Regions from separate parts of the Ureibacillus sp. FSL K6-0165 genome, predicted to be linked through region 3. Evidence: riboswitches for the same ligand, from Rfam matches in the RefSeq annotation. Region 3 holds a riboswitch; each other region holds the start of a gene.

Evidence for each region. A riboswitch is a leader RNA that binds a small molecule or an ion and turns the genes downstream of it on or off. The one in region 3 is predicted to bind lysine.
Region 1: it holds a riboswitch for lysine, as region 3 does, so the genes downstream of both, dapA (4-hydroxy-tetrahydrodipicolinate synthase) here and NST00_RS08790 (aspartate kinase) in region 3, are expected to answer to the same signal.
Region 2: it holds a riboswitch for lysine, as region 3 does, so the genes downstream of both, NST00_RS11315 (transporter substrate-binding domain-containing protein) here and NST00_RS08790 (aspartate kinase) in region 3, are expected to answer to the same signal.

What each region holds. Positions count from the first base shown of each region.
Region 1 covers NZ_JBBOQS010000001.1:1,165,246-1,172,439, reverse strand. The annotation lists gene NST00_RS05770 (restriction endonuclease) at 1-569, shown strand, start outside; gene NST00_RS05765 (DHH family phosphoesterase) at 646-1,824, opposite strand; lysine riboswitch at 2,076-2,254, shown strand; gene dapA (4-hydroxy-tetrahydrodipicolinate synthase) at 2,362-3,249, shown strand; gene NST00_RS05755 (arsenic transporter) at 3,446-4,741, shown strand; gene NST00_RS05750 (alpha/beta-type small acid-soluble spore protein) at 4,836-5,036, opposite strand; gene NST00_RS05745 (DUF1284 domain-containing protein) at 5,241-5,660, shown strand; gene sstT (serine/threonine transporter SstT) at 5,848-7,059, shown strand; gene NST00_RS05735 (hypothetical protein) at 7,172-7,194, opposite strand, start outside.
Region 2 covers NZ_JBBOQS010000001.1:2,265,181-2,272,374, reverse strand. The annotation lists gene NST00_RS11325 (2-oxoglutarate dehydrogenase E1 component) at 75-2,879, shown strand; gene odhB (2-oxoglutarate dehydrogenase complex dihydrolipoyllysine-residue succinyltransferase) at 2,938-4,185, shown strand; lysine riboswitch at 4,320-4,497, shown strand; gene NST00_RS11315 (transporter substrate-binding domain-containing protein) at 4,601-5,464, shown strand; gene NST00_RS11310 (amino acid ABC transporter permease) at 5,596-6,342, shown strand; gene NST00_RS11305 (amino acid ABC transporter ATP-binding protein) at 6,347-7,084, shown strand.
Region 3 covers NZ_JBBOQS010000001.1:1,756,904-1,764,097, reverse strand. The annotation lists gene NST00_RS08800 (succinate dehydrogenase cytochrome b558 subunit) at 1-416, opposite strand, end outside; gene NST00_RS08795 (YslB family protein) at 702-1,118, shown strand; gene NST00_RS08790 (aspartate kinase) at 1,139-2,365, opposite strand; lysine riboswitch at 2,487-2,671, opposite strand; gene uvrC (excinuclease ABC subunit UvrC) at 2,709-4,496, opposite strand; gene trxA (thioredoxin) at 4,644-4,958, opposite strand; gene NST00_RS08775 (electron transfer flavoprotein subunit alpha/FixB family protein) at 5,152-6,129, opposite strand; gene NST00_RS08770 (electron transfer flavoprotein subunit beta/FixA family protein) at 6,203-6,976, opposite strand; gene NST00_RS08765 (enoyl-CoA hydratase) at 6,996-7,194, opposite strand, start outside.

The DNA of each region.
Region 1 (7,194 bases), 590 kb from region 3:
TTGAACTAAATGTATATGATATTAAATTGTATTTCATGATTTTCATTACTTTGGTGATATTCTACAAGCCTTTTAGAACTTCAAGTTTTCGTTTTATTTTTTATTTAATTAATCGTACATTGCATTTAATAAAAACCGTTCACACTGACAACGATCTTTTACAGAAAGAACTTATACAATTGAATAATTTGCCAGAAACGGAGTACATCCATCTATTAAAAAAACTTTTTGAAAAACATCGTTACGTAGCACTTATTACAAAGGACATTGAAACTTTCAATGTGGATCTTATTTTATGGAAAGGTACGAGAAAATATATAGTACAGATTATAAAAGGGGCAAATGCAGTTGACATCCGAAAGGTTCAACAAGTTGCTGTCAATATAAAAACATACAGTGCAGATGGCGCAATGATTATTACAAATCAATCTTTTACACCATCTGCCAAAAAGTTTTCTTCCTTAAACCATATACTTTTAATTGATCACGATGAATTAATAAATATGATGCAGGATGAAAATAAAAAGTTCGTTTTCCAAACCGCATTATATTTATCACAACATAAATAATAATAAGAATTCGCTAGCTAAATTGAAAGGAGCTAGCGAATTTTGCATTCATAAAAAATATTTCAATCATCTACTTCTAATGTTCTTTTTTTACTCGATTCATTAAATACTCAACAAACACTTCATCACGTACTAGATAGGCTTCATACATCCTTTTTAAATATTTTTCTGCTTCTTCAAAACTTGCAAAAGTTGTTTCTATTAATTGTTCTGATTTTTCAATCATCCAAACGCCATCTTTTTGTAATATAAAATAATTGTTATCATCGGCATCAGCATACATCGTACCAAAAGAAGATTCCTTTACATTATACCGATTATATTTCGCATCTTGAGGCATTGGATCAAGCTGAAAAGTATTTTGTACAAATATTTGATATGTTTCCTCTGTTAAGTTACAACCCGCTGCCTTTTGATGTCCTCCTCCGCCATACACTGCTGCGATTTCCGAAACATCCACATGGTCATGAATAGTGCGGAAAGAAATTTTTTTACTTCCCATATTCAATATAGCGATATAGTCAAGATGAGGATGTTCTTTACTTAATTCGTTTCCTAATTCTGAATGATAAGATTCCGCATACACAACTCCAGCAAAATACTCATCATTTTTTATTTGCACTACCTCTCTTTTTTTGCGACGAATATATCGTTCTATCCGATCTTCTTCCATATTCAACAGCTTTTTTTCAAATTCATCAAAATCGAAGTGTTCAGAAGAAGTTAGTCTGTCAATCATCGTTTCTTCAAATTCATCGATGGACACTAAGAAAAACAATGAATTTAAGAAATGGGCTTTATGATTATCGTTTTTTTCCCACTCCCAAGTATCATATTGTCTTACGAGCTTCACAAATTCATCAATTGCCTCTGTTGGCTTTAATAACTCGTTTGCAACTAAAAACTGATAAAATAATGAAGTTGCACTTTCTAGCTTCCCTTCCTCATTTTCGACTAATACCGTTCCCCAATCATATTCATTAAAATGCAACGCTGTTTTATGATGATCAATAAGTTGAATATTTTTATATTGTTTAAAATGTGCATTTAATCTTTTTTCATTTTCTTCACTAGGTGATAAATCTGTAATAAATAAAAAAGTATCAGGCAAATCATTTTCTAAAAAGTATTCAATTTCCCGTTCAAGTGAAGCAATTGAATTATATCGGACTTTTACATCTTGTCCAAAGGCAAGTTTCGCTAAAATGCCACATCCAACTCCATCTAAATCATTGTGGGACAGCAATTTATACATTCTATTTCACCTCAGAAAGTAGTATGGATGCTTTTTATAAAAATAACAGCATTATTATTGCAAAGAAGTTAGAATTCCTTTTAAATTTTCAATTTAACAAAATTTTCGATTGAAAATTCAAAATTTTTCTGCATATTGTATAAAATTCAATCATAAATGATATTTAAATACTTAATTGTTATTGCTTTTCCAAATAAAAGGAGCTACAATTATATACAATTATCCATCGACTTATTTCAATATTGCTTTGAAGTAAGGATAGAGGCGCAAAAACCAAGAGTACACAGTTTGAGGATAATGAGGTCCAATGATAATTGTGGAAAGGGGGATTTGCCGAAGTCTCTAGAAACTCATTTTTCTAGGGGCTGGTTCTGCATTGAATAAGTGTAGGACTGTCATATAGGAAACTATATGGAGGGCTATCTTACGCAAAAAATCTTCCTTTTTGCAACAACGAGGCTCTTCGTTGTTGCTTTTTGCGTTTATAAAGAAATTGCCCTTCTCCATTAAAAAACATTGAAAAGGATGTGGAGAAGAATGAATTTCGGAAGAGTATTAACAGCAATGGTAACGCCATTTGACAAAAATGGTGACGTAGATTTTGAGGCTACGGAAATTCTAATTCAACATTTAATTGCAAACGGTACAGACGGATTAGTGGTATGTGGTACAACTGGAGAATCTCCTACTTTAACAGATGAAGAAAAAGTAGAACTGTTTAAATTTACTGTGAAGACTGTAAATGGTAGAGTTCCTGTAATTGCAGGTACGGGCTCTTATAATACGAGAGCTTCCATTGAGCTTACTAAAAAAGCAGAAGATGCCGAGGTGGATGGCATCATGCTTGTAACTCCATACTACAATAAGCCAAACCAAGAAGGAATGTATGAACACTTTAAAGCAATTGCACAAAATACAAAACTGCCAATTATACTCTATAACATTCCTGGCCGTAGTGTCGTCAATTTATCCGTTGATACGGTAGTTCGTCTTGCGAAAATACCGAATATTGTTGCAATTAAAGAGGCAAGTGGAAATTTAGATGCAATGGCACAAATTATCGAAAACACGCCAAATCATTTCTCACTATATAGCGGGGATGATAGCTTAACATTACCAACATTAGCAATTGGTGGTACAGGAGTAATTTCCGTTGCTTCTCATATTATCGGCAATGAAATGCAATCTATGATTAAAAATTTCTTCATTGGAAATATTCAAGAAGCTGCAAAAGAACATCGAAACCTGTTACCAATTATGAAAGCGATGTTCATTGCACCAAATCCTGCTCCTGTTAAGGCAGCATTAAATATGAAAGGCATAACAGTTGGTGGTGTTCGTCTTCCACTAGTGCCATTAAACGAAGAGCAACAAAAAATGCTAGATTATTTATTAAGAAATACACAATTACAATTGATTTCATAAATATTCTCCTGCCATGAAAATGGCAGGTTTTTATTTTGATAAATAATACTTGGTGGAAAAGTAAATAAAATATTCGATAGGAAAATGAATAGTGATATAATAGCATTTGTGAATTTTAGGCATTTAACTAAATTCATAAGTGCTTATTTTTTTATCTTCAATATGTCACAATTCAACTTTGTTGGAGGATATGATTTTGCTCAATTTACTATTAGCCATTTTAATATTTATCATCACGCTCATACTCGTAATTCGCCAACCAAAAAATATCAATATCGGTTGGTCAGCCTGCTGTGGCGCAATAGTTGCATTGATTGTTGGAGTAGTGGATATTAATGACGTCTTTGAAGTTGTAAACATTACTTGGAATGCGACATTATTATTTATTGCGATTATAATCATTTCCTTAATATTGGATCAAATTGGTTTATTTGAATGGTCTGCACTGCACATGGCTCGCATAGCAAAAGGGAACGGTATTAGAATGTTCATTTACGTTACAGTTCTTGGAGCTTTTGTTTCAGCCTTCTTTTCAAATGATGGTGCAGCATTAATTTTGACCCCTATTGTTCTTGCAATGGTTCGAAATTTAAATTTTAATGAGAAAATGATTTTCCCTTTTATTATGGCTAGTGGTTTTATAGCTGACACTACTTCCCTCCCTTTTTTAATAAGTAACTTAGTAAACGTAATCGCAGCAGATTTTTTTGGAATCAGCTTTATGGAATACTCTTTACGAATGATTATTCCTAATTTCTTTTCATTAATAGCAACCATTATCGTTCTATTTTTATACTTCCAGAAATCTATTCCATCAAAGTATGATGTAATGATGCTAAAAAACCCACAGGAAGTCATACGGGATGAAAAGATGTTTAAATTAGCGTGGCCGGTAATGGCAATTTTATTAACCGGTTATTTTTCAGCTGAATGGATTCATGTACCCGTTAGTATTATTGGTTGGATTATGGCGATATTCTTATTGGCGATGGCTCGAAAAAGTTCAGCAGTCAATACAAAAGCCGTAATAAAAGGAGCGCCATGGAATATTGTATTTTTCTCCATCGGTATGTATTTAGTCGTTTATGGATTAGGAAATGCAGGTTTCACGAAAGGACTAGCCTATGTTATTGAATGGACAGTGCAAGGAGGATTATTCACTACTACGATTGGAATGGGGTATATTGCAGCCTTCTTATCTTCAGTTATGAATAATTTACCTACAATTATGATTGACTCATTAGCAATAGCGGAAACTTCCACGTCAGGTGTAATTCGCGATTCTTTAATTTATGCCAATGTAATCGGCTCAGATTTAGGTCCCAAAATTACACCAATTGGTTCACTTGCTACGCTTGTGTGGCTACATGTACTCTCAAACAAGGGGATTAAAATTTCTTGGGGAGCTTATTTTAAAATGGGGATTATCCTGACACTTCCAATACTATTCTTCACATTAGTTGGTTTATATTTGACGTTATTATTATTTTGATTCTTTATTTTTATATGAGTAAAATTTAATTATAATGGTTACAATAATAACACACCTAAGAACATTTGAACTTAGGTGTGTTTATTATTGCCAATTATTCTGAGTTTCCTTTCAATTGTTGTTGAGCCATTTGCACAAGACGTTTCGTAATTTCTCCACCAACTGAACCATTAGCTCGGGAAGAAGTATCTGGTGAAAGGTTTACGCCAAACTCTTGTGCAATCTCATATTTCATTTGATTCAATGCAGCTTCTGCCCCTGGGAATACTAGTTTGTTAGAACTACGATTTGTCATGTTGTTCACCTCCTTGTGCCATTAGAATGCTCAAGCTATAGCTTTTAATACTTTAGAAATGTAGGGAACATTGAGATTCACTGGAAAAAACAGATTATTTAAGTTGTAACATTATTACAATAGTGTCATATATTCTAATTTTTTCCTCCTAATCAGTATGTTAATATGTTAGTTAGTTAACGTTAACTTTAGGAGGAGCATTTCATGTATAAAATACGAGGGCATCATTTATTTTGCCTTGTTGGCTTTAGAGGTATGGGATATTCTAAAGAATTTGCGGAAAATATGAAGCGCATTCACCAAGAACTTAGGAAAAACCCCAAGACTTTAATTCACATCATCGAGGGCATCGATCAAATTTGTGAAAAATACCCAAACTGCGGAAAATATCATTGTCAAGATGAAAACATCTACATAAGAGATAAACAAATTTTGGAAAAGTTAGGGATACAGATTGGTCAAACTCTCACTTGGGAAGAAATTGAGTCTCGCATACAAAAATTCGCAACTCCTGAAGATATAGATATTCTTTGTGAAAGTTGTACATGGCGTTCCTATGGTGTATGTAAAGCAGGCATCCAAAGAATCTTAAATGGCGAAGGTTTATGGGAAGTAAATAAATAACCATTTATAAAAATCTCCTGGTGAGGAGATTTTTTATTTTATCTAAATATAAATACTATTTACATTTTTCCGAAATAACAAATTTCTTTGGATTTTAAAAATTCGTGCTAAACTATATCTATCTTAAATGTCCTTTTGGTGTAAACATTTGTATTTGTAAGCAAGATTTTAATCTTTGGAGGTTTTTATGAAAAAACTATTTCATACATGGAGTCAAATTAGCTTAGTCAAACGAATTTTAATCGGTTTAATTTTAGGTATTCTTCTAGCTATTACAATACCTGATACTTTCAGTTGGGTATCCATTTTCGGAAACTTGTTTGTCGGTGCATTAAAAGCCGTGGCACCAGTACTTGTATTGGTATTGGTTATTCAAGCAATCGCAAATCATCGAAGCGGAACAAAAACCAATATGAAATTGATTTTAATTCTTTATGCTATCGGTACTTTTTCCGCTGGTGCAATCGGTGTCATTGCCAGCTTCATTTTCCCAACGACACTGACATTAAAAATGAGTGCTGAAGATGTGTCTCCTCCAGAAGGTATTGCAGAAGTTTTTGAAACGTTGCTTTTTAATGTTGTTAGTAATCCGGTAAATGCTCTTATGAATGCAAATTACATTGGCATATTGGCTTGGGCCGTTCTTCTAGGAATTGCGCTTAAGAAAGCAGCAGATTCAACAAAAACCATGATTGACAATCTTTCAGAAGCAATTTCAACAATTGTGAAATGGGTAATTGAATTTGCACCTATTGGTATTATGGGGCTTGTCTTTGATGCGATAGCAACAAATGGTCTTTCCACATTAGTTGAATACGGAAAATTGCTAATTGTTCTTCTTGGCTGTATGTTCTTTGTTGCATTAGTTATAAACCCGCTCATCACATTTATTTTTACAAAGCAAAATCCATATCCGCTTGTATGGCTTACATTAAAAGAAAGTGCAATTTTTGCGTTCTTTACTCGAAGTTCTGCCGCAAACATTCCAGTCAATTTAGCATTATGTGAAAAATTAGGTTTAAATAAAGATACATATTCTGTATCTATTCCATTAGGTGCCACAATTAATATGGCGGGAGCTGCAATTACAATCTCTGTATTAACGCTTGCAGCTAGTCATACACTAGGAATTGAAGTAGATGTAATGACCGCTATCATCTTAGTAGTACTTTCTGCACTTTCTGCTGCAGGAGCTTCTGGTGTCGCTGGAGGATCATTGCTTTTAATTCCTGTCGCTTGTAGTCTTTTTGGAATTTCCAATGATATTGCTATGCAAGTTGTAGCTGTTGGATTCATTATTGGCGTATTACAAGATTCTTGTGAAACTGCATTAAATTCATCATCCGACGTATTATTTACAGCAACAGCTGAATGGGCAAAAGAGCGTAAATCAAATTAATAATAGAATATGTATAAATTATTAAGGCACTGCTCTCATTTCTTATTACAGAGCAGTGCCTTTAATCAAATTCGTCTATATCACCATATAATTCAACATGTTTTTCCAATTCCTAAGTTGCCTCCCTAAGTAATC
Region 2 (7,194 bases), 510 kb from region 3:
ATTAATAGAAGAATGATTTTTATACTTTCTATTTAAAATGTAATTGCTATTAGCAAAATTTGGAGGTTTTTCTCATGTCGAACAATGTAATTACAACTGGATCTCCTTGGTCAGTATTTTCTGGACCGAACTTAGGGTATGTAATGGAACAATATGAACTGTTCTTACAAAACCCTGACGAAGTTGATTCGGAATTGGCTTCATTATTCCAACAATTTGGTGCTCCAGTACTAGAAGAAACTTCAAGTGGTGCGCAAGTGGCTCAAACAGGAGATTTTAACAAAGTATTGGCAGCTGTAAAATTAGCAGATGCAATACGAGCTTTTGGGCATTATGGAGCGGACGTATACCCACTGAAAGACCGTCCATTAGATTTTTCAAAAATTGAGCCTCAAGCATACGGATTAACGGATGCAGATTTAGCTGAATTACCTGCTTCACTATTCTTAAATAATGTCCCTGCAAACGTTTCCAACGGTAAACAAGCGATTGATTATTTACGTTCACTTTACACTGAAAAAATCGGATTCGAATATGCACATGTAGAAGATCAATCCGAAAGAAATTGGATTCAATCAAAAATTGAATCAGGATTCTTCAAACAAAAACTATCTGCAGATGAGAAAAAAGCCGTATTAGAAAAACTTACTCGCGTTGAAAACTTTGAAAAATTCATTCATAAAACATTCGTTGGTCAAAAAAGATTCTCTATTGAAGGTTTAGATACATTAGTAGTTTTAATTGATGAAATCGTAAAATCCGCAGAAAAAGATCAAATGAAATTTTTACAAATCGGTATGGCGCACCGCGGACGTTTAAATGTATTAACACACATCGTAAACAAGCCATACGCTATGATGTTTGCAGATTTCGCACACGTTCCAAACGATTACTTCTTCCCTGAAGATGGTTCAATTGAAATTACAAAAGGTTGGACTGGTGATGTGAAATATCACATGGGTGCAACTTATCACAAACCATCTGGATTAACGGTAAAACTTGCATATAACCCTTCACACTTAGAAGTAGTTAGCCCTGTTGTAACTGGTTCAACGAGAGCAGCACAAGAAGATACATCTAATCCTGGAGAACCAGTGCAAGATACATCAAAAGCACTAGCGGTTCTTGTTCATGGAGATGCAGCATTTAGCGGTGAAGGAATCGTACAAGAAACATTTAACTATGCTGGAACAAAAGGATTCTCTACTGGCGGATCCATCCACATCATCTCCAATAACATGATTGGATTTACAACAGAATATTACGATTCTCGCTCAACACACTATTCATCTGACGTAGCAAAAGGGTACGGTATTCCTATAGTGCACGTGAATGCAGATGATCCTGAAGCAGTAATTCAAGTAGCAAAATTTGCTTTTGAATATCGTCAAATGTTCGGTAAAGATATTTTAATTGACTTAATTGGTTACCGCAGATTTGGACACAATGAAACTGATGATCCGACTGTAACAAATCCAAAAACATACTTAATTGTTGATAAACATCCTACAGTTCGTGAACTTTATGGTGAACGAGTTGTAAATGAAGGTATTGTAACAAAAGAATTCGTAGAACAGCTAAACCAAGAAATTTATGGCGAAATGCAAAAAAGTTACGATCATGTTAAAGCAGTAGGCGAAGAAAAGGGTCATCATCTCGAAGTGGAAATTCCTGAAGAGGTGAAACAACCTTATCCACAATTAGAAACAGGTGTTTCTGCTGAAGAATTAAAACAAATTAACGAAGAACTGTTAGCATGGCCTGAAAACTTTGAGCCTCAAAACAAATTGGCAAGAATTCTAAAAAGACGTATTGAAGCGCTAGAAACAGGTAAAATTGACTGGGGTCATGCAGAAACATTAGCGTTTGCATCAATTTTACGTGAAGGAAACCCAATTCGTCTGACTGGGCAAGATGCTCAACGTGGTACTTTCTCGCAACGTCATTTAGTACTACATGATAAAAATAACGGTTCTGAATGGACGCCATTACACAATATTTCAGGAGCTAAAGCTTCCTTTAGTGTATTCAATTCTCCATTAACAGAAGCGGCAATCGTAGGTTATGAATATGGTTATAACCTGGAAAATGAGAAAGCATTAACAATTTGGGAAGCACAATTCGGGGACTTCGCAAATATGGCTCAAGTAATGTTTGATAACTTCATTACAGCTGCTCGTTCTAAATGGGGTCTTAAATCTGGATTAGTTCTTTTATTACCAAATGGTATGGAAGGACAGGGTCCAGAACACTCTGCAGCACGCATTGAACGTTACTTGCAATTATGTGCTGAAAATAACTGGATTGTTGCAAACTGTTCAAATGCCGGAAACTACTTCCACTTATTACGTCGACAAGCGAAAATGCTTGGAACTGAAGGAGTGCGTCCATTAGTAGTTGCAACACCAAAATCATTATTGCGTCATCCATTAGCTGCAGCTACATTAGAGCAATTATCTGAAGGAAAATTCGAGGAAGTCATTGAACAACCAGGACTCGGACAAAATCCTAAAAAAGTGGAACGCATTATTTTAGCTTCTGGTAAAGTGACAATTGACTTAGCAGAAGCAATTAAAGACGGTGAAGGATTCGAAAAACTTCACATCCTTCGCATTGAACAATTATATCCATTCCCGATGGAAAAACTTTCTGAAATCATTGCGAGATACCCTAACGCGAAAGAAATTGTTTGGGTACAAGAGGAACCTAGAAACCAAGGTCCTTGGAAATTTGCCTTAGAATACTTATTTGAATTAGCTGAAGGCAAAAAAGTACGTTATGTTGGACGTCCAGAAATGTCTTCTACTTCAGAAGGTGACATGGACTCACATAAAGTTGCTCAAGCTAAAGTAATTAACGACGCTTTAGCAGATTTGTAATCTTGCATAATTTACGTTAAGATTTAACAGTGTTGAGAATTAAAGGAGGATATAAAAAGTGGCTGAAATTAAAGTCCCTGAATTAGCAGAATCGATTACGGAAGGTACAATTGCACAATGGGTGAAAAAAGTTGGAGATCGCGTTGAGAAAGGCGAATTCATTGTTGAATTAGAAACAGATAAAGTAAATGCAGAAATTATTTCTGAAGAAGCAGGAGTATTAACTCAAATTTTAGCTGAAGAAGGCGATACAGTATTAGTTGGCCAAACAATTGCGATCGTTGAGCCTGTTGAAGGTGGAGCTGAACCTACTCCAGCACCTCAAGCAGAACCTGCAAAAGAAGCGGTTAAAGAGGAACAACCACAAGCTCCTCAAGCACAACCAGCACAAGCTGCACCGGTTGTTGAGGAAACATCTAATGAGCGCGTAGTAGCTTCACCAGCTGCACGTAAACTTGCTCGTGAAAAAGGCATTGATTTAGCAGCAATTTCACCAGTAGACCCACAAGGCCGAGTTCGTGTACAAGATGTTGCTGCTCATGCTGCTAAACCAGCACAACCAGTGCAAGCAGCACAACCTGTAGCACCTGCTGTAACTGTAGATGAATCTCGCGTTACAGTTGAAAGAATGAGCCGTCGACGTCAAACAATTGCAAAACGTCTTCTTGAAGTTAAACAAAATACGGCAATGTTAACAACATTCAACGAAATTGACATGACAAATGTAATGGAATTACGTAAACGTAAGCAAGAGCAATTTGTGAATGAGAATGGTATTAAACTTGGATTCATGTCATTCTTCACAAAAGCAGTAGTTGCTGCATTGAAAAAATACCCTTATGTAAATGCACAAATTGTTGGCGATGAAATTCATAAATTTAACATTTATGATATCGGTATTGCGGTATCTACAGAAGAAGGTTTAGTAGTTCCAGTTGTACGTGATGCAGATCGCAAAAACTTCGCTGAAATTGAAAGAGAAATTGCAGAACTTGCTCAAAAAGCACGTGAAAAGAAATTAGCAATTTCTGATTTACAAGGCGGAACATTTACAATTACAAATGGCGGTATCTTTGGTTCATTAGCTTCAACACCGATTATCAATGGTACGCAAGCAGGTATCCTTGGTATGCACTCAATTGTAAACCGTCCAGTAGCTGTAAACGGCCAAGTTGAAATTCGTCCAATGATGTATGTGGCACTTTCATACGATCATCGAATCATTGATGGTAAAGATTCAGTTGGATTCTTAAAAACAGTTAAAGAATTAATCGAAAATCCTGAAGATTTACTTCTAAATTCATAAGAAAATGTATAATATACTCCCCAACTATTTTTGGGGAGTATATTTGGTACTATTAAACTTTTCCTATTTGTTATTGACAAGTAAACACCATTTAGGTTATGCTTCTCTTAACAATTGAATATTCTAGCCTCACTTGGTAGGGTAGAGGCGCGGTATTTATTAGTTTCTCATGGAGCTTGAGCGAGTGAAGAAGTGGGAAAGAAGGAAATATCGCCGAAGTGTAGTTATTTGCTCAGATAACTATGCTGGGGTTACAGTGAATAACTGTAACACTGTCTTACATGTTTATATGTAAGGTGTGCTATTCCAAAGTGGAACTAGAGGTATTAGTCTAACAAATTGATGCGACCTTAAGTTCTTCTTAGGTCGCTTTTTATTTGTGAAGCTAAGCTAAACAGAGACAGGGGGAATTAAGATGAAAAAGAAATTATTGCTACTTTTCATAACCATGATGACGGTTCTCGTTCTTGCAGCATGTGGTTCAGGAAACAAAGAATCAACAGGTGGAGAATCACAAAAAGATTCAGAATCTTCATCCGAGTCAAAAAGTGTATTAAGAGTAGGTATGGAAGCTGCTTATGCACCATTTAACTGGTCTCAAAAAGATGACTCAAATGGAGCAGTTCCTATTGCAGATTCTAAAGAGTTTGCAAACGGTTACGATGTTCAAATCGCAAAACGTATTGCTGAAGGATTAGGGATGGAGCTTCAAATTGTAAAAACTGACTGGGATGGTTTAATTCCATCATTACAATCTGGTGCAATTGATGCAGTTATTGCGGGTATGTCACCTACTCCTGAACGCATGGAAGTAATCGATTTTACAGACAACTATTATACGAGTGATTTCGTAATTGTTGTGAAAAAAGATGGTCCATATGCAAATGCAAAATCGATTCATGATTTTGAAGGGGCTAAAGTAACAGCACAACAAGGTACTACTCACTACAAAGTAATCGATCAAATGACTGGCGTTAATAAACAAGTACCAGCTACAGATTTTGGCCAAATGCGAATCCAATTATCTTCTGGTGCAATTGATGCTTATATTTCAGAACGTCCAGAAGGGATGTCTGCTGAGGCAGCAATTGAAGGATTTACTTACATTGTTCCAGAAGACGGATTTGAGGCTGATGAATCTGATACAGCAATCGCTGTTGGCTTGAAAAAAGGTTCGGACTTAAAAGATAAAATTAACGAAATTTTAGCTGGTATTACGGAAGATGAACGTCATCAAATCATGGAAGAAGCTATTAAAAATCAACCATCACAACAATAGTGTGGTGAAAGGTTGTCTTGAGATTCTCTATAAGACAACCTTTTTCCATTTTCCTTCCCTGTAAAGTTATTTACTGTGCTTAACTTTAATTCTTCTAAGTGCGAACAAAAAAACAATAAGGGGATTTCTTTATGTCTTTCTTAGAAACAGTTTGGAATATTTTTCAGAATAACTGGGATTTGTTTTTGCGAGGAGCATGGATTGCATTAATTCTTGCGATATTAGGTACGATTTTTGGTGCGATTATCGGATTTTTCATCGGGGTTATGCACACGATTCCATTGCAAAAAAAATCCTTTAAAACATATGCATTAAAAACTATTAATTTTATACTAACTTGCTATGTTGAACTATTCCGTGGCACTCCAATGATGGTACAAGCGATGGTTGTGTTCTACGGACTCTATGCCATTGATATTCAATTAAATCGCTTTGTTGCTGGTTTAATTGTTATCAGCTTAAATACAGGTGCTTATATGGCAGAGTATGTGCGAGGTGGAATTGTTTCAATCGATAAAGGACAATACGAGGCCAGTGAAGCGATTGGTATGAATCATTTTCAAACAATGTTCTATATTATCCTTCCTCAAGTAGCTCGAAATATTTTACCAGCGACTGGTAACCAGCTCGTTATGAATATAAAGGACTCTTCTGTACTAAGTGTCATTAGTGTAGTTGAATTATTCTTTACAACGAACTCTGTTGCGGGTAGTACATATCGTTATGCAGAAGCATTCTTAATTGCCTGCGTATTGTACTTCATTATGACATTCACTGTAACTCGTATTCTTCTTTGGTTTGAGAAGAAAATGGATGGACCTGATTCGTACCGAGTGGAGCTTGTGACAGGAAACAAGCCGATAAAGGATGGTGAGTAATGCTATGACAGTGGTCATTGATATCAAACATTTAAATAAAACATTCGGCAATCATGAAGTATTGAAAGATGTCAATTTCCAAGTAAGAAAAGGGGAAGTTGTAACGTTAATTGGAGCTTCAGGATCAGGAAAATCCACATTATTGCGTTGCATTAACTTGCTGGAAACTCCTACAGGCGGTGAGATTATTTTTAATGGAGAAAATATTTTAACGGAAGGTTACAATAAAGAAAAATATCGTACGCACTTAGGTATGGTATTCCAGCAGTTTAACTTATTTAATAACTTGGATGTATTAGGGAATTGTATAGTCGGACAAGTAAAAGTATTGAAACGTTCAAAAGAGGAAGCCATAAACAATGCGATGAAATATTTAACGATTGTTGGAATGGATCGCTATAAGAATGCGCGACCTCGACAACTTTCAGGTGGACAAAAACAGAGGGTTGCAATTGCAAGAGCTTTAGCAATGGATCCAGACGTGATGCTATTTGATGAACCGACTTCTGCCCTTGACCCAGAAATGGTAGGGGAAGTACTAAAGGTTATGCGAGACCTTGCGAAGGCCGGAAATACGATGTTAATTGTTACCCATGAAATGGAATTTGCAAAAGAAGTTTCAGATCGAGTCGTATTTATGGATAAAGGGGTCATTGTTGAAGAAGGGCCTCCTGAACAAGTACTAGTCAACCCAATACACGAAAGAACAAAAGAGTTCTTAAGACGAACATTAAATAAATAAGATGGAACGGGGCTGTCCAGAAAGTCAATCACTTTCTGAACAGCCTTATTTCTTAATAGTTATATTCTCTTGAAAACTTTTCTCCTGCGGTGGTCACATCAAACGCGCCT
Region 3 (7,194 bases):
TTTGCAACGATTTTTTCCATCATTTCAAAACTTACTTCCGCACCAAATGCTTTTTGGATGCGAGTTTGGAACATGTGCCAAGCAATGAAGATTACTAGGAACACACCAGTAAGTCGTTGCAATAAGAACATCCAGTTACGGAATGTACTGAAGCGCTTATTGTTTGGTGTTGCTGTAAAGGCAATATAAATTCCATATAAACCGTGGAACAGAATAGGAATGTAGATAACAATCCACTCAATAAGTAATAATAGTGGACCTGGAATATAATCCATTACTCCTGTTGCACTGTTATATGTCTCTTCTCCCCCTGTTGCAGTAAAGTTTAGAGACAAGTGGAACACTAAAAATAGCCCTACAGGAATAACACCAAGTAAAGAATGTAGTCGGCGCCAGTAAAACTCATTTTTTGCCAAGACTGATACCCCCTTAAAATAAGTAGTCAATAAGTCGTCACAAATTGTAAACGCTTTATGCATTGACTGTTTTATTCATAATGGTACAATATTATGACAAGTTCATTGTACCCCCACGAACTATTACCGTCAAGGTTAGTTGTGCATATTTATTTTCCGAAATTTGTCTAATATTCGCTACAAAACCTTCTATTTTTTCTCTATTATGTTATTTTTCTCTATTTTAACTTTTTTCAAATTCTCTGTTGTTAAAAAAGAAAAATTCTAGAAAGAGGTTCTTATTATATGTCATTGTCGAAAGATTCGTTTCCTTTATTTGGATACGAACTGCTAAGAGATTATTTAGTGCCATCCATTTTAGGAAAGCATGAAAAAGATATTCTATATTGGGCAGGAAAAGATTTAGCTCGCAAATTTCCATGCACCGATATTCCTTTAATCATTTCCTTTTTTAAAGATGCCGGATGGGGTGATCTTACCCTTGAAAAAGAAATGAAAGACGGATTTGTGTTTAGTTTGACGAATGAACCGGAGTTGCTAAAGATTAATGAAAGAAATTTTCGCTTAGAAGCTGGCTTCATTGCCGAACAAATCCAAAACTTTAAAGGTGTTTTGACGGAATGCTATGAAGAGAAAAAAGAAAAACAACTAGAAGTAATTTTTACAGTAAAGATGGATTTAAAAGAAAAAATTGAACGCTAAGGGGCTTTATTCGCCCCTTTTTATACCCATTCCTCAGCAAGATTAAATTCATCATGCAGTGCATTTGCTGCACGAATCATATCATCTTGTGGCACAACGACAGATACTTTAATTTCAGATGTAGAAACCATTTTAACAGGGATATTTTCTTGACATAAGCGTGCGAACATGCGGCCTGCTACCCCTGGATTGGAAACCATGCCCGAACCCACGATTGACACTTTCGCTAAACCAACTTCAAAATCAGCAAATTGAAAACCTAACTCCTCTTTATGTTCTTCAAGCACTTTTACCGCATTTGTTAAATCCTCTTTTACAATTGAAAACGATATTGTCGGTTTTACTTCACTCATCACAGATTGTACAATAATATCTACGTTGACATGATGCTTTGCTAGGGTATTAAACAAGTTGGCAAGGGAAGATTTTTCTAGTAATTCATATCCAACAGTAAAGCGGATAATATCTGATTCATAGGCGACACCACGAACAATTAAATTTCTCTCCATTTCAATCTCTCCCTTAATCAATGTACCTCGAAGATTTTTCGTACTCGAACGAACAACAATTGGTATATCAAATTTTTTTGCTAATTCGACCGCTCTCGGATGAACAATTTTCGAACCTAAATAAGATAATTCTAACATCTCATCATATGTAATATCTTTCAATTTACGAGCCTGTTGAACTACATTAGGATCCCCTGTATATACCCCATCAAGATCCGTATAGATTTCCACACGTTCTGCATCAATGCTTTTTGCAATCGCTACCGCTGTTGCATCAGTCCCTCCAGCTCCGAGAAGGGTGATGTTGCCCTCATCATCAACACCTTGTCCGCCCGCGACTATGATTATTTCGCCTTTTTTAAACCGTTCAATAATGACATTACCATCGACTTGATGTATGCGAGCATTTCCTGCTAATTTTCGTGTTGTTTTCATTCCAAGTTGCCAGCCTGTAAGGGAAACAGCTCTAAATCCTCTTTTTTGAATGGCGATGGAAAGCAAACTGCTAGCAATTTGATTATTGGTAGAATGGATTGCGTCTAACTCTCTTTCGGATGGTGCATCCGATAAAGAGTAAATAATTTTTTCCAAACCCTCATTTACAGGTGGAGAGGATGGAACGACTGCTACTACATTGCGTCCAAACTTCTTCTCTTCGATGAGTCTTTTTGCTATTTCTCCAATGTTTTCAGGTGATGCTAGATTCCATTCATCCAACTTCACTACAATATTAATCATCGCTACACTCCCCTTATTTTCACAAGCCATGAAATGAAGTTTCCGAATCTTATATAATTAAAGAAAAAAGCAACTCTTCACAAAGGATGGTGAAAAGCTGCCTCAATTTTCAGAAAACACTTTATGAGATAGCTCTCCAGAACCATTTAGATTCTGACAATCTTGCATTTCTTCAATGCAAAACCAGCCAGTAAACTGGAACAAGCAAATTTACCGCTTCGGCAATCTCCCCTTTCCCTAACCTTCTTCAGACTTGTTCCTCTCCTCCAGTTAGGTACTCATGAATCTCGCACCTCTATCTATATCTAAACTTATTTACTTTTAAAATTACATTATCATACAGTTATTCCTTTGACAATGTGTCATTATGGAAATACTGATAGATTGTTTCTGCAACCACTTTTGGCATTTTCGCTTCCATTAATTCTTCCACAGAAGCTTGTTTGATTTTTTTCACTGAACCAAAATGACTCAGTAATTGTTTCTTCCGTTTTGGACCGATTCCTTCAATTTCATCAAGGACAGAGCGTAAAGCGTTCGTTTGATGTTGTTGCCGCAAAAATGTAATAGCGAAGCGATGGACTTCATCTTGTATTCGCTGAAGCAAGTAAAAAGCATCACTTGTTTTTTTCAGTGGAATCGACATAGGTGGTTCCCCGTATAATAGTTCAGATGTTCGATGCTTCTCATCTTTTGCAAGTCCTGCAATGGGAATTGATAATCCAAGCTCATCTTCCAACACTTCTCGTGCAACTTCAATTTGCCCTTTACCACCGTCAACAATAATTAGATCAGGAAGTGGCAATTGTTCTTTTAATACACGGGTATAGCGCCTGCGAATCACCTCTTGCATCGCTCCATAGTCGTCATGTTTCGCCGTATTTTTTAATTTATATTTGCGATATTCTTTTTTTGCCGGCTTTCCATTAATAAATACGACCATTGCGCTAACAGGATCTGCTCCATGCATGTGGCTGTTATCAAAGGCTTCAATTCTATAAGGCGTTTCAATATTTAGAGCCTCACCTAATTGTTGACAAGCGCCAATTGTCCTCTCTTCCTGGCGTTCAATTAATTGGAATTTTTCTTCGATTGCAAGCATTGCATTTTTCTTTGCTAAATCCACCAGTTCTTTTTTTGTGCCACGTTTTGGCACCAATACTCTTATATTTAATAATTTTTCTAAAATGCTTTTATCAATTGTTTCTGGAATCAATATTTCTTTTGGCTTTAAATGTTCTGTATCATAGAAACGCCCTACAAAAGTTAAAAATTCCTCTTCCGGATCACGGTAAATAGGAAATACAGAAACATCTCTTTCAATTAATTTTCCTTGTCGAACGAAAAAGACTTGAACACACATCCACCCTTTTTCAACTGCATATCCAAATACGTCCCGGTTCGTTTGGTCTCCTGAAACGATTTTTTGCTTTTCCATAACCGTTTCGATATATTGAATTTGATCTCGATATTCCTTTGCTCTTTCAAATTCAAGCTTTTCCGCAGCCTCCATCATTTTTTTCTCTAATTCTTTTTTTACTTGTTCATGGCCGCCATTTAAGAATTTTATGATTTCATTTGTCATTTCTTCAAAAATTTTCGGATCTATATCTTTAACACATGGAGCTAAACATTGCCCCAAATGATAATACAAACAAACTCGATCTGGCAGTCGGTTGCATTTTCTTAATGGATAGATGCGGTTGAGGAGCTTCTTTGTTTCATTCGCGGCAGATACATTCGGATAAGGTCCAAAATATTTAGCTTTGTCTTTTTTCACTTTTCTTGTCGTAATAATTCTTGGATAAATTTCATTGGTAATTTTAATATAAGGATAACTCTTGTCATCCTTTAACATTACGTTATATTTTGGATCATATTGTTTGATTAAATTGAGCTCCAAAATTAAAGCCTCTAAATCACTTGAAGTAACAATATATTCAAAATCTTCTATTTCACTAACTAGCAGTTGAGTTTTACCATCATGGGAACCAGTAAAATAGGATCGAACTCTATTTTTTAAGACTTTTGCCTTTCCGACGTAAATAACCGTTCCTTGTCGGTCTTTCATTAAGTAGCATCCAGGCAAATCTGGTAACAGCGCCAATTTATTTTGAATTGTTTCATTCATGGAGTATCACCTTACATTTAATCAACCTACTTTAACTCTATTATACGAATATCTTAAAGCAAAAATCGATAAGTTTTCTTTTAAATCAATAATCATATCCAAAATAAAAAATCGAGCACAAACAAATTCTTTGTGCTCGGTTGAATATTATTTATTGTTGTTGATGAATTCAACTAATGCTTCTTTTGGTTGGAAGCCAACAGTTTTTGCAATTAATTGGCCATCTTTAAATAAAAGCAAAGATGGAATCGACATAATTTGATATTCAGCAGCTGTTGCTGGATTGTTATCAACATCAACTTTTACAATTTTCACTTCTGAACCCATTTCGGCATCGAGTTCTTCTAATACAGGTGCAATCATTTTACAAGGTCCACACCAAGCTGCCCAGAAATCTACTAATACTAAACCAGAAGAGATTTCTTGTGAAAAGTTTTGATCAGTAGCATGTACAATTGCCATTTATAAAATGCCTCCTTAATGTAACATCTTTTAGTAGTATAGCACGTTAAAAATTCAAAGGGTAGTAAAGTGTTTTAAGAAATTGAAATCCGTTCATCTAACAAACAAATTCCTTTAATGATTTACTTTTTCACAATAAATAACCACATCTCTGAGATTTGAGATGTGGTGAGGAGATTACCAGTTTTAGATTTTAAGAATTTACTTTTAATGCTTTAATTTCTTCAATTAATAACGGAACGACTTCAAATAAGTCGCCGACAATTCCATAATCAGCAACTTTGAAAATGTTTGCTTCAGGGTCTTTGTTAATTGCAACAATTACTTTTGAGTTAGACATACCTGCTAAGTGCTGAATTGCACCAGAAATACCACACGCGATGTATAAATCTGGTGTTACCACTTTACCTGTTTGACCAATTTGCATTGCATAATCGCAATAACCCGCATCACAAGCACCACGGGAAGCACCTACTGCACCGCCCAGTAAGTTGGCAAGCTCTCTTAATGGTTCAAATCCTTCTGCTGATTTTACACCGCGACCGCCAGACACGATTACTTTCGCTTCAGATAAATCAACACCTGTTGTTGCATTGCGAACAACTTCTTTTACAATCGTACGCAAGTTTTTAATATCTACAGATACAGATTGAACGTCTCCTGTGCGGCTTTCATCTCGTTCAAGTGGCGCAATATTGTTAGGACGAACTGTCACGAACACGAGTCCTTCTTTAATTTTTACTTTTTCAAAAGCTTTACCTGAGTAAATTGGACGTACAAATAGTGCATCATCGCCTGTTCCTTCAATCTCTGTTACATCTGAAATCAATCCAGATTGCAGGCGAGATGCCACTTTAGGTGATAAATCTTTCCCTAAAGACGTATGCCCAATAACGATTCCTTCAGGTTTTTCTTGTTCCACAAGAGCTAATAAAGCTTGGCTGAAGCCATCTGAAGTATATGTTTTTAAATGTGGATGTTCCACAACGAGCGCTCGGTCAGCTCCATATGCAATTAATTCCTTTGCAAGATCTGCTACTTGATCGCCAAATAACGCGCCTACAACTTCTCCACCATCTGAGATTTGCTTTGCTGCAGCGATTGCTTCAAATGAAACATTACGTAAAGCACCGTCACGTACTTCTCCTAATACCAATATTTTTTTTGCCATTGTTTTCCCTCCATTACCGTACGAATCTAATGAAATCTAATACTCTTCAATCCATTCTAATTGTTCAGAAAATTTAAATCACTTTTGCTTCCGTATGAAGTAAATTTACTAATTCTTTCACTTGGTCTTTTAGTTCTCCTTCTAAGATGCGACCAGCAGATTTTTGTGGTGGTAAAAATACTTCCACTGTTTCAATTTTTGTTTCAACATCATCTTCATCGATGTCTAAATCATCTAATTCTAACTCTTCAAGCGGTTTTTTCTTCGCTTTCATAATACCTGGTAAAGAAGGATATCTCGGTTCATTCAATCCTTGTTGAGCTGTAACTAATAAAGGCAAGCTCGTTTCTATAATTTCAGAATCTCCTTCAACGTCACGAACAACTTTCACGTTATTTCCATCAATTTCTAATTTTGTAATCGTTGTTACATAATTAATGCCTAATAAATCAGCAACTCTTGGTCCAGTTTGACCAGAACCACCATCAATTGCAACATTTCCTGCCAAGATTAAATCTGGCTCTTTGTCTTTTAAATATTCAGCGAGAATATAAGCTGCACCACTGTGGTCTAGCTCGTCCAAATCATCTTCTGTATTGATTAAAACCGCTTCATCAGCACCCATTGCAAGAGCCGTGCGCAGTTGTTTTTCCGCTTCTTCATTGCCGATGGAGATTACCGTTACTTTTCCACCATGTTGATCTCTTACTTGAATTGCTTCTTCAATGGCATATTCATCATATGGATTGATAATGAATTCAGCGCCGTCTTCTTGAATTTTTCCATCTTGAATGACGATTTTTTCTTCTGTATCAAAAGTGCGTTTCATTAATACGAAAATGTTCATGTAAATTACCTCCTAAAAATTATTTGCCACTAAAAGTAGGTTGGCGTTTTTCAATAAATGCTTGAATTCCTTCTTTTGCATCTTCTGAATTAAATACAATGCCGAATTGCTCTGCTTCCGCTTTGATTCCTTCTTCGAATGATTTCTTACTGTATTGTAATGCATGAATAGCAGCTTTTAATGAAACCGGGCTCTTTTTGGCAATTTTTTTCGCCAAT